DNA from 3 places in the Pseudomonas sp. DCB_BI genome. Region 3 is predicted to be linked to each of the others. Evidence: riboswitches for the same ligand, from Rfam matches in the RefSeq annotation. Region 3 holds a riboswitch; each other region holds the start of a gene.

Region 1 (4,155 bases), on a different contig from region 3:
GCCCGATGTGAGGCTGGGGTTGCAGTTGAATAACCTGTTCGACCGCGAGTACGTGCAATCGGCGTTCAGCGGGCAGCAGTGGTTGATGGGGATGCCACGCTCGTATTTCGCGACGGTGGATTACAGCTTCTGAGCTGACGTGCCTGTACTCACCTCATCGCGGGCTTACCCGCGCAGAGGCCGGTGCAGGCAACACAAGAAACCGCTACCAAAACCTAATCATTTAGTTATAAGATAACGTTTCACTTGACATCAATTCCCATCAGCGACCCTCCATGACAAGCGCCAGCGCCACCCCCACCCTGCTAACCCAGCGCCTGCAGAGCATCGATGCCCTGCGCGGGCTGGTGATCCTGTTCATGCTCCTGGACCACGTCCGCGAGACCTTCTTCCTGCACCGCCAGGTCAGCGACCCGATGGCCATCGACACCACCGAGCCGTCGCTGTTCGTCAGCCGCACCCTGGCCCACCTGTGTGCGCCAGTGTTCGTGCTGCTGACCGGCCTGTCGGCCTGGTTGTACGGCGAAAAACACCAAAGCCGCAGCGATGTCTCGGCGTTCCTGTTCAAGCGCGGGCTGTTCCTGGTGGTGCTGGAATTCACGCTGGTCAACTTCGCCTGGACCTTCCAGCTGCCACCCAGCGTGATCTACCTGCAGGTCATCTGGGCCATCGGCGTCAGCATGATCGCCCTGTCACTGCTGGTGTGGCTGCCACGCGCGGCGCTGCTGGTACTGGCGGCGGTGATCATCGCTGGCCATAACCTGCTCGACAGCCTGCACTTTGGCGTGCAATCGGCCCTGCACGTGCCGTGGGCGATCCTGCATGACCGCGGTTGGCTGGAGTATTCCGAACACCTGCGCCTGCGCACGTCCTACCCGGTGCTGCCGTGGATCGGCGTCATCGCCCTCGGCTACGGCCTGGGCCCCTGGTTTGCCCGTGGCAGCCAGGCAGATCAACGCCAGCACCGCTTGCTGCTGGCCGGGCTGCTCGCGCTGCTGGGCTTTGTCGCGCTGCGCATGTTCAACGGTTATGGTGAAGCGCCGTGGAGCGGCTACCCCACGTTGACGCAAACCCTGATGAGCTTCTTCAACATCACCAAATACCCGCCCTCGCTGCTGTTCCTGGCCCTCACCCTGAGCTGCGGCCTGCTGTTGCTGCGCGCCTTCGAACGCGCCGGCCAGGCACGCTGGATCAGCGTCCTGGCGGTGTTCGGTGCAGCACCCATGTTCTTCTATCTGCTGCACCTGTATGTACTGAAATTGCTGTACCTGGCCAGCGTGGCACTGTTCGGCCTCAACCATGGCGACTATTTCGGCTTCGACGGCATTGCGGCGGTGTGGCTGGGCGCCCTGCTGTTGGCGGTTTCGCTGTACCTGCCGGTGCGCTGGTTCGCCCGGCTGAAGCAGCGCCGCCGTGATATCGGCTGGCTGAAGTACTTCTGAAAAGCATTTTCACCCGGCGCCGCGATGGTCTACCATGCGGGCCGCCGGTTTCCACCACGGAATTAATAGGGAATCCCAGGCCCGCCAATACGGGCCAAACGGAACTGCCCCCGCAACTGTAGGTGCCGAGCCTGCTCCATCAATGCCACTGAGTCGCTGACTCGGGAAGGCCGGGGCCAGGTGAAGACGCACCAGTCAGGAGACCTGCCGGCCTACATTCACCAACCGGCGGGGTGTCCGGGATTGGCCATCAGTGTTGCCCCTGCGGCCAGCGGGGGCTCGGCGATGCCTGTCCGTGCGTTCATTCCGTGAACTGTCCGATAGGAGATCGCCCAGCATGCTGCCCCGTTTCGCCACCCTGCTCGCCGGCCTCGGCCTCGGCCTCACCGGCCTGGCCCAGGCCGCTGCCACCCACTACCCGCTGACGGTCGACAACTGCGGCAAACCGCAGACCTTCGCCCACGCGCCGCAGCGTGCGGTCACCATCGGCCAGGCTGGCACCGAAATGCTTTACGCACTGGGCCTGGGCGACAAGCTGGCTGGTACCTCATTGTGGTTCAACAACGTGCTGCCCGAGTATCAGGCCGTGAACGCCAAGGTACCGCGCCTGGCTGATAACGACCCCAGCTTCGAGGCCGTGGTGGGCAAGCGCCCGCAACTGGTAGCGGTGCAGTTCGAATGGATGGTCGGCGCCCAGGGCGTAGTCGGTACCCGCGAGCAGTTCGACGAGCTGAAGATCCCCACCTACCTGCTGCCATCGGACTGCGAAGGCAAAGACAACCTGGTGGGCGCCGATGGCACTCGCCTGCAGGCGTTCCAGGTCGACAGCATCTACAAGAGCGTCAGCCAACTGGCGGAAATCTTCGACGTACAGGCCCGCGGCACGGCGCTGAACGCTGAGCTCAAAGGCCGTCTGGACAGCGCCAGGGCGCAACTGGCCGGCAAGGACCTGTCGACGACCTCGGCGCTGTTCTGGTTCTCCAGCGCCGACCTGGACATCGACCCCTACGTGGCCGGCCGCCAGGGTGTGGCGGACTTCATGCTGCGCACCCTCGGTGTGCGCAACGTTATCGAATCCAACGAGGAATGGCCCACCGTAGGCTGGGAAACCCTGGCCAAGGCCAACCCCACCTGGTTGATCATCGCCCGCATGGACCGCCGCCGCTTCCCGGCCGACGATTACCAGAAAAAGCTGGAATTCCTGCGCAGCGACCCGGTAACCCGCAACATGGATGCGGTAAAGCACGACCGCATCATCATCCTCGACGCCGATGCCATGCAGGCCGGCATCCGCCTGTTCCGTGGGGTGCAGACGTTGTCGGCAGCCTTTGCCAGCGGTAAAGCCAGCCAGTGATCAGTCGACTGTTACCCTGCACTGCCGTTGCCCTGGCAGCCCTGTTGGCGGCCCTGCTGGCCGGGACTGCCATTGGCGAAACCAACCTGTCCCCCAGCGTGGTCGGCCAGGTGCTGGCCAACCACCTGTGGCAGGCCGGTTACCCGGTCGATCCGATCGATGCCGGCATCGTCTGGAACTACCGGCTGACCCGTACGCTGGTCGCGGCGGCCTGCGGTGCCGGCCTGGCCACCTGCGGCGTGATTCTCCAGGCCCTGTTGCGCAACCCACTGGCCGAGCCTTACCTGCTGGGCCTGTCTGCCGGTGCTTCGACCGGTGCAGTACTGGTCGGCCTGCTAGGCCTGGGTAGCCTTGCCTTGAGCATGTCTGCCGGGGCCTTCATTGGTGCCCTGGCGGCTTTCGCCCTGGTGCTGGTGCTGGCCCGCGCGGCCGGCCCGAGCAGCAACAATGCCCCAGTGATTCTGGCCGGTATCGCCGGCTCGCAACTGTTCAACGCCCTGACCGCATTCCTGATTACCAAGTCAGCCACCGCCGAGCAGGCGCGTGGCATCCTGTTCTGGCTGCTGGGCAACCTCAGCGGCGTGCGCTGGCCTTCGGTGTATCTGGCCGTGCCGGTAGCGCTGTTCGGCTTGCTGGTGTGCCTGTGGCATCGCCGCGCGCTGGATGCGTTCACCTTCGGCGCCGATTCGGCAGCCTCGCTAGGCATCCCGGTGCGGCGTACCCAGTTGCTGCTGATCAGCTGTGCTGCGCTGGTGACGGCGGTGATGGTATCTATCGTCGGCGCCATCGGATTTGTCGGGTTGGTAATCCCCCATGCCCTGCGCCTGCTGCTCGGCCCCGGGCACAGCCGACTGCTGCCCGCCAGTGCATTGGGCGGCGCGTTGTTCCTGATCGCCGCCGATATCCTTTCGCGCACGCTAATCACGGGCCAGGTGATTCCGGTGGGCGTGGTGACTGCGCTGATCGGTGCACCGGTCTTCGCCCTGATCCTGGTCAGCCGCAGGGGGCGCCCATGACGGTGATGTGTGCGGCTACGCTATCGCCACTCAGCTGCCAGGGCCTGGGCTTGCAGCTGGCCGGCAATAGTGTGCTCAGCGATATCGACCTGGGTGTCGTTGCCGGGGAAACCCTAGGCATCGTGGGCCCCAACGGTTCGGGCAAGTCCTCGCTGCTGAAGTTGCTGGCTGGCCTGCGCAAGCCTGCCAGCGGCAGCGTGCAACTCATGGGTGAACCACTGGCACACATGCCTCGCCGACGGGTCGCCCAGGCGTTGGCACTGGTCGAACAGCAGGCCGATACCCTCGATGCGATCAACGTGTTCGATGCGGTTGCCTTGGGCCGCACGCCGTGGCTTTCAGC
Region 2 (4,155 bases), on a different contig from region 3:
AGCTCCAGGGTCGCCTCCAGGCCATCGGACGTTTGCTGGCCGGCTTGCTGTTGCGCGTGAGTGAGCGGGTCGTCAACCAGCAGCTTCTTCTTGACGATGTGGTAGGCCGCCAGGGTCCATTCGCCACGGCCGTCCCAGAAGCGTTGCTTCAGGCCTGCCTCTGTCTGCTTTGCTTCCGTCAGGTCATAGTGCATCTGGCTCGGGCTGAGGCTGATCAGGTTGTTCACCCCGTCTTCGCTGGTGGAGTACTGGCCGTACAGCGACAGGTCGTCGCTGAGCGCATACACCAGCCCGATGCGCCAGTTGCCGCCTTGCAGGCTGTGATCGCTGCGGCTGCCATCGGCCAGGTTGTCGCGGTCGATGTGGTTCTGGTCGCGGCGCACCCCGGTAACCAACGACAGGCGTTCGCCCAGCTGCAGGTGGTTCTCGGCGAACAGGGCGAAGGTGTGGGTGGTGGACAGGGTTTGCGGGCGCAGTGGCGAGGCGCTGTGGAACCAGCCAGGCTGCGGCTGCCACGGGTCCATGTAGTCGCCGCCGATGTCGTTGTAGGGGGCGTTGCTGTCGACGTTGAAGCGTACCTTGTTGTACTCGGCACCGAGCAGGGTCTTGCTGGCCAGGCCCAACAGCGAGTGGTCGAAGGTGAACGTCTGGCGGTCGCCGAACTGCTCCTGGTTGTGCTTGATTTCCAGGTAGCTGCCGCGCTGCAGCTGCTGGCGATCGGCGTCCCAATCGTAGTTCTCGGCGTTGCGCCAGTGGCGTCGGCTGTTGATGTAGTACAGCTGGTTGCTGGCGCTGACATGGTCGTTCAGTGTCCAGTCGGTGGTCAGCCGGGTCCATTCGTCGTGGTACCGCTGCACATCGTTCTGCACGTTGTAGTTTTTCTTGCGCAGGCTGCTGCGGTAGTGGCCGTCGATCAGCGGGGTGCCGTAATAGTTGGCAGGCTGCGCTTCGCCGCGGTCATGGGCAAGGGTGAAGCTGAGGTCGTCACTGGCATCGAAACGCAGTGCCGCGCTCAGGGCCAGGCTGCGTGAGGTGGTGCGGTCGACCCAGCCGTTGCCGGCCTGCTGGTTCAGGGTCAGGCGGTAGCTCAAGCGCTCGCTGAAGCTGCCACCGCTGTCCAGGCCAAGCTGCTGGCGGTCCCACGAGCCGTAGCCCAGGCGCAGGTGGTTTCGCACCTCGCCGGCGAACGGCTTTTTCGGGATCACGTCGACCACCGCGCCTGTAGCGCCTTCGCCATGCAGCACCGAGGCCGGGCCGCGGATCACCTCGATGCGCTCGACCATCCATGGATCGACCGGGAAGGTCTGGGTGCCAGCGCCGGTATACAGGCGTGCGCCGTCGAACAGCGTCATCACCGAGCTGTGCCCGGCAAAGCCACGGGCGGACAGGCCGGTGCCACCGTCGCCCGGCGAGCCAATGAAGGTGATGCCTGGCGAACGGGTCACCGCATCCTGCACGGTGAAGTTGTTGCGTTGCTGGATCTGTTCGGCGCTGATGCTGCTGGTGCTGGCGGGTGTTTCCAGCGCACTGAGGCCTAGACGCGAGCCGGCCTGGGTGGGTGTGCTCAGGTCGAGGGTGCGGTTGTCGAGGGTGTCGGTGATGGCCGTGGAGGGCAGGGCCAAGGGCTGCGGCCCGCGGTCATCAGCCAGGGCCGGCAGGGTGACGGCCAGGCAGGCCGCCAAAGGGTGAAGCTTGAACATACGGGACATGTCGTTCCACTGCTGCAGGAATGAATGGATCCCGGTGGAAAACACGCAAAGGCGAACCGTGCAGGCAGGCGCGCGCACGGATACCGGCCTGCGCCCGCCCACCGCGGGTTGCCAAGTGAAGCTCCAGGCCGGTCTCCGGGCTTGCGAGGGGCGTGAAACCTTCACCTTCCCATGCCAAGGCACAGTGGTATCTCGAAGGGTTCGCTCGCTTACCGTTGCGGGGGCAGCGCCGGACTTGTCGTGGTTAACACGACGCACCGGCTTCCCGTTTCACCCTGCGCGCGGCGGCGCAGGACACCTGAAACTGGGGCGCATATCACCACTGAAATGCTGGGCGTCAAATGTTGGCGTGTAGTGATTTCGCATGAATACATGGCAGCGGCACGGTCAACCTGAAGGGCCGCACCAACCCGCATGCCGAGGTGACCTTGCTGATGAAACCCGCGAACGGGCCGGACGTGCACGCGAGGGTCAGCGCCCGCGCCTGCGCGACACCCGCGCCTCGATATTTTTGCGCCCGATCAGCAGCGGCGGCTTCTCCACCACCGGCTCATCGGCCAGCCACTTGTACATCACCAGGCAATCCACCAGCCCCAGGCGGGCATGGCGGTAGGCCTTGGGCAAGCGGCCGACGGTTTCGAAACCCAGCTTGTGCCACAGCGCCACCGCCACTTCATTGGTCGCCACTACCGAGTTGAACTGCAACGCCAGGAAACCCTCCTGGCGCGCCAGTTTCTGCGAGTGCTCGCACATCAGCCGGGCCACGCCGCGGCCGCGTGCCTGCTCGCAGACCATGTAGCCGCAATTGCCCACGTGTGCGCCGGGCCCGGCGGCATTGGCCTTGAGGTAGTACGACCCCAACAGTTGGCCATCTTCTTCGGCCAGCAGCGTGTGCAAGGGCAACTCTAGCCATAGCGAGCGGGCCTGTTCAAAGCCTAGGGCCGGGTCGAAAGCATAGGTTTCACGGCCCTGGACAATGGCCTGGAAGGTGGGCCAGAAGCGTTCGAAGTCTTCGGCCGTCATGGGGCGGATGTGGATCATGCGGGTTCCTGCGCGGGCTAAGCCGCCCAGTCTGCGGGGCGCGGCGCCGTCGCGCAAGGGCGGCGGCGCCGTTCGGGCTCAGCCGTTGGCCTTGCCCACTGCATCCATGGCCCGTGCCGAATAGACCAGCGCGGCTCCGGCGTTCATCGCCACGGCCACGCCGAGGGCCTCGGCAATTTCCTCACGGCTGGCACCGTGCTTGACCGCCTGTTGCGAATGCACGGCGATGCAGCCATCGCAGCGGGTGGTAACGGCCACGGCCAGGGAGATCAGCTCGCGGGTCTTCGCGTCCAGATGGTTGGTTTTGGCCCCGGCACCGCTGGCGGTCATGTAGCCGGCTACGGTGTCGGGTGACAGTTGCTTGAGATCGCCGATGCCGGCCATCAACTGCTTACGGTAGGCGTCCCAGTCCATCATGCTCATCGTCTTCACCTTGGGGTGGTTGCGAGTGGAGCTTTCAGGCTAGTCGAAGAGTGGCAGGTGTGAGGCTTGTACTTTGGGCGGAGCGCATGGCAATTGCGCCCATCCATCAGATGTAGATGAACACCAGTACCAACGCAGCAACCACGGCCCACTTCTCCAGGTAGTAGCGCATGCGGTTGCGTTTCTTCAGCGCCTTGCCGCGTTCGCGGATCTTGTAGATGCGGGTGAACAGGCGGTTGATCCCGCCGGTCTTGTCGCCAGCCGTGTTGGGCGCGGCGGCAGCGGCCATGACGTTGCGGCTGAACCAGCGGTTGAACGCGGTTGCCCAGCGGTACTTGAGCGGGCGCTCGACGTCGCAGAACAGGATGATGCGGTTGTGCTCGGTATTGTTGGCCGCGTAGTGGATATAGGTTTCGTCGAAGATCACACCTTCGCCATCACGCCACGAATATTTCTCGCCATCCACGTTGATGTAGCAACCGTCATCGTTCGGCGTGTCCAGGCCCAGGTGGTAGCGGTACGAACCCGCATACGGGTCACGGTGGCGCACCAGCTTGGCGCCCGGTGGCAGGGTGGCGAACATGGCTGCCTTGACCGTGCCGATGCCTTGCAGCAGTTCGGTGGTGCGTGGGCACAGGGCCATTGCCGACGGGTGGCTTTCGCCGTACCACTTCAGGTAAAAGCGCTTCCAGCCAGTCTTGAAGAACGAGTTGAAGCCAACGTCATCATAATTGTCGGACTTCTTGATTTCCCCAACCTGCAGCAACTGGCGGCCTTCCTCGCGAATTTCCTGCCAGTGGTCCTGCAGCGGTTTCAGTTCTGGGAAGGCCTCGACCGGCAGGTAAGGCTTGGCCGGGAGCCTGGAGAACAGGTACAGGAAGCTGTTGACCGGTGCCAGGAAACTGGAATGGTCGCCCAGCTGGCGAGTCAGCTTGTGGCGAACACGACCGCGCAGGTGAACATAGGCGATCGAGAGGATGAA
Region 3 (4,155 bases):
CACGGCCGTGCAGCGATGCCAGCGCCGCTTCACGGTCAGGCCAGTGACTGCGCCGGCCGGCAGCCTTGCGCGCCAGCGCATGGCGCTGGTGCAGGCCGACCAAGGCGGCCGCGCCCATCACCCCGAGCATGCGCCGGCTGAACAATACCGGGTCGAGCAGTACTGCACGGGCGAACAACTGCGGGTCGCTGGCCAGGATCAGCCCGGTCAGCACACCACCGAAACTGTGGCCAACGGCAAAACGCGGTACCTCGCCGTACTCGCCACGGCCGGCTTCAAACGCCTCCACGGCCAGCGCGGCGGTGCGGTTCCAACCCCGAAACACCCCGCCGTGGTCGCTGTCACCATGGCCTTGGACATCACACAGCCACAGGTCGAAATGCTCGCCCAGGCGCATCAGTAACGGTTGGTAGGCCAGGCAGCAGAAACCATTGCCATGCAGGAAATGCAGCAACGGCTTGCCACTGGCCGGCGTCCGCCAGCCACGCAGGGTGAAGCCTTCGGCGCATTCGTGGGACCAGGGAATCAACTGCATGGGTTCGCTGTACTCGCAGAACTAGGAGAACGCAGATTCTACAAACAGCAGCGGGTACAAAGAAATCACCAGCAGCAGGGCCATCAGGACATTGAACAGCATCAGCCAGCGGGGATTCTGCAACAGGTTGCGCAGGGCGCTGCCGAACATGACCCATATCCCCACACTCGGCAGGTTGACCAAGGCGAACAAGGCGGCGATCACGATCACGTTGGTGACATAGCCTTGCGCGGGGGTGTAGGTGGTGATCGCCCCGACCGCCATTACCCATGCCTTTGGGTTGACCCACTGGAATGCCGCCGCGCCCCAGAAGCCCAGTGGCTTGCGGGCGCTGGACGAGGCCGTGCCGACCGGCCCTGACGTAGCGATTTTCCACGCGAGGTACAGCAGGTACGCTGCGCCGGTGTAACGCAGCACCGTATAAAGCGCTGGCCAAGCCTTGAAAACCTCGCCCAGGCCCAGGCCCACGGCCAGGACCATCACCATGAAGCCGCAGCTGATGCCCAAGGCATGGGGGATCGAACGGCGCACGCCGAAGTTCACGCCCGAAGCCAGCAACATGGTGTTGTTGGGACCTGGAGTGATCGAAGACACGAACGCGAACAGCACGAAGGCGGTCAGCAGGTCGGCAGAGGCAAGCATGGCGGGGCATTCCACTTTCGTTATAGGTGCTGTCACACTAACGGAGTCGCCCCCCCTGCGACCGATACAGTTCAATTAAATTATGCAGATACACATCACTGTATCGTTATCGTGAATCAAGGAAGCCGTCCTCATGACCCTGACCATTCGCCCTGCCATCCGTACCGATGCCGAACAGATTCTGGCCTTCATCACCGAACTGGCCGAGTACGAACGTGCCCGCCACGAGGTGGTCGCCACCCTGGCTGACATCGAGCACAGCCTGTTCGACGAGGGCAGCACAGTGCACAGCCTGATGTGCGAACGCGATGGCCGGGCAATCGGCTATGCCGTGTATTTCTATAGCTACTCGACCTGGCTCGGACGCAATGGCATCTACCTGGAAGACTTGTACATCACGCCCGAGCAGCGCGGTGACGGTGCTGGCCGGCAATTGCTGCAGCACATTGCCCGCGAGGCGGTGGCTAACAACTGTGGGCGGCTGGAGTGGAGCGTGCTGGACTGGAACGAGCCGGCGATCGGCTTCTATCAGAAGCTCGGGGCCGAGGCGCAGGATGAGTGGGTCCGCTACCGGTTGGAGGGGGAAAAACTGGCCGCGTTCGCCCGGGGTTGATTGGCGAGGGTATAAAACCCTGCCTGAAAGCGCTTCGGCTCGATCCACCCTTTCGCAGCACAAGGCCGCGCCTGCAGGATCTGGCAATTGACGCCACGCCCGCCCCATGCTCTCCTTATGCCTCGCGTTCAGGTGCCCCTTTGGGGTGAAACGGGAAACCGGTGCGTCGCAGGCCCTCCAACAGGGCCGGACAATGCCGGTGCTGCCCCCGCAACGGTAAGCGAGTGAAACGTCTGTACCACTGTGCCTTGTAATGCGGCATGGGAAGGTGACGTTTTCAAGGAGCCCAGCTCTTCCTCGCAAGCCCGGAGACCGGCCTGGCGTTCATGAACACCCCGCGGTGGGCGGGCGCTGTTGCATTCCCCTGGGCGAGCGTGCCCGGGGCTGCCGCGCTTGCCCATTGCCCACAAAAAAGCAGAGGACCGCGTCATGCCCGTCACCAGCGCCAAGCCACACAGCCTTGCCACCCCCGTTACCCTCAGCCAGCGCGTAGTCATCGCTGTCGGCGCCAGCCTGCTGGGCCTGTGCCTGGTGTATTTCGCCGGTTTCTCGCACATCGAGGCCGTGCACAACGCCGCCCACGACACCCGCCACAGCGCCGCCTTCCCCTGCCACTGACTGAGTACGCCCGATGATCACGCGCATTGCCCGTACCGCGGGCTTCAGCGGGCTGCTTGCGGCCTTGTTGCTGACGCTGTTGCAAAGTTTCTGGGTCGCCCCGCTTATTCTCCAGGCGGAAACCTACGAGTCCTCGGCCCCGGCCGCCCACCACGAACATGGCAGCGAAGCACCTGCCCATGAACACAGCGCCGAAGCCTGGTCGCCGGAAGACGGCTGGCAGCGCGTACTGTCCACCACCGGCGGCAATCTGGTAGTCGCGGTCGGCTTCGCCTTGATCCTCGCCGCCCTGTACAGCCTGCGCGAGCCAAGGCGCATCGGCACTGGCGCCTGGTGGGGCCTGGCCGGATTCGCCGTGTTCTGCCTGGCCCCGACCTTGGGCTTGCCGCCGGAACTGCCAGGTACTGCGGCTGCCGACCTGGGGCAACGTCAGGCCTGGTGGATCGGCACCGCCAGTGCTACAGCCCTGGGCTTGGCGTTGCTGGTGTTCGCCCATCACTGGCTGCTGAAGGCGCTGGGTGCCGTATTGCTGGTCATTCCCCACGTCATCGGTGCACCACAACCCGAGGTGCACGAAAGCCTGGCCCCCGAAGCGCTGGAAACCCAGTTCAAGCTGGCCTCCTGGCTGACCAATGCCGCCTTCTGGGTGGCCCTGGGCCTGCTCAGCGCGTGGCTGTTCCGCCGCTCCAGCCAGGCCTGATGCAGACCTTCTACGCAGGCATCGGCTGTCGCCGGGGTTGCCCGGCGGATACCCTGCACCACCTGCTGCGCCAGGCGCTGGATCACCAGGGCCTGGCGTTGGCCGACCTGCGCGGCATCGCCAGCATCAGCCTGAAGGCCGACGAACCTGGCTTGCAGCTGCTGGCCGAACGCCTCGGCGTGCCTTTGGTGCTGTACCATGGCACGCAACTGCAAGCTTACGCGCCATTGCTCAGCCACCGTTCAGCCACGGCCCATGCCCACACTGGCTGCTGGGGTGTGGCCGAGAGCGCGGCACTGGCCCTGGCCAGCCAACGACTGGGCACCGCCAGCCTGCTGCTGCCCCGCCAGGTACTGGGCCAGGCGACCCTCGCCCTGGCCTGCTGAACGCTTCATTACCCTCTTCACTGCAAGGACTTTCCATGACCGTCTACTTCATCGGCGCCGGTCCCGGCGACCCGGAACTGATCACGGTCAAGGGCCAACGGCTGATTCGCCAATGCCCGGTGATCATCTACGCCGGCTCGCTGGTGCCTGCCGCCGTACTCGAAGGGCATCAGGCCGACACCGTGATCAATAGCGCCGAACTGCACCTGGAGCAGATCATTGCGGCCATGCACGACGCCCATGAGCGCGGCCAGGATGTGGCCCGGGTACACAGTGGCGACCCCAGCCTGTACGGCGCCATCGGCGAGCAGATCCGCCACCTGCAGGCACTGGGCATCGATTACCAGATCATCCCCGGGGTCACTGCCACAGCAGCCAGCGCCGCCCTGCTCGGCTGCGAACTGACCCTGCCGCAGGTCGCGCAAACGGTGATTCTCACCCGCTATGGCGACAGCTCCCCCATGCCGCCCGGCGAACAGCTGCACGACCTGGCGCGCCATGGCAGTACCCTGGCGATTCACCTGGGGGTCAAGCACCTCGCGCGCATCGTCGACGAGCTGTTGCCGCACTACGGCGCGCACTGCCCGGTCGCAGTGGTACACCGGGCCACCTGGCCAGACCAGGACTGGGTACGCGGCACGCTGGGCGATATTGCCGAGCG

What was found. Region 3 has a riboswitch for cobalamin ahead of OO258_RS07310 (CbtB domain-containing protein). Riboswitches for the same ligand answer to the same signal wherever they lie in the genome.
Region 1: another riboswitch for cobalamin. It lies ahead of OO258_RS10430 (ABC transporter substrate-binding protein); the one in region 3 lies ahead of OO258_RS07310 (CbtB domain-containing protein).
Region 2: another riboswitch for cobalamin. It lies ahead of OO258_RS10420 (TonB-dependent receptor); the one in region 3 lies ahead of OO258_RS07310 (CbtB domain-containing protein).

What each region holds. Positions count from the first base shown of each region.
Region 1 is NZ_JAPFCG010000008.1:10,483-14,637, forward strand. Features, by position in the region: gene OO258_RS10420 (TonB-dependent receptor) at 1-133, shown strand, start outside; gene OO258_RS10425 (DUF1624 domain-containing protein) at 276-1,442, shown strand; cobalamin riboswitch at 1,471-1,669, shown strand; gene OO258_RS10430 (ABC transporter substrate-binding protein) at 1,780-2,796, shown strand; gene OO258_RS10435 (FecCD family ABC transporter permease) at 2,796-3,812, shown strand; gene OO258_RS10440 (ABC transporter ATP-binding protein) at 3,809-4,155, shown strand, end outside.
Region 2 is NZ_JAPFCG010000008.1:6,043-10,197, reverse strand. Features, by position in the region: gene OO258_RS10420 (TonB-dependent receptor) at 1-1,709, opposite strand, end outside; cobalamin riboswitch at 1,818-2,026, opposite strand; gene OO258_RS10415 (GNAT family N-acetyltransferase) at 2,181-2,750, opposite strand; gene OO258_RS10410 (carboxymuconolactone decarboxylase family protein) at 2,829-3,173, opposite strand; gene lpxO (lipid A hydroxylase LpxO) at 3,280-4,155, opposite strand, start outside.
Region 3 is NZ_JAPFCG010000005.1:97,335-101,489, reverse strand. Features, by position in the region: gene OO258_RS07325 (alpha/beta fold hydrolase) at 1-535, opposite strand, end outside; gene OO258_RS07320 (LysE family translocator) at 557-1,177, opposite strand; gene OO258_RS07315 (GNAT family N-acetyltransferase) at 1,311-1,790, shown strand; cobalamin riboswitch at 1,904-2,126, shown strand; gene OO258_RS07310 (CbtB domain-containing protein) at 2,220-2,408, shown strand; gene OO258_RS07305 (CbtA family protein) at 2,422-3,108, shown strand; gene OO258_RS07300 (cobalamin biosynthesis protein) at 3,108-3,494, shown strand; gene cobM (precorrin-4 C(11)-methyltransferase) at 3,530-4,155, shown strand, end outside.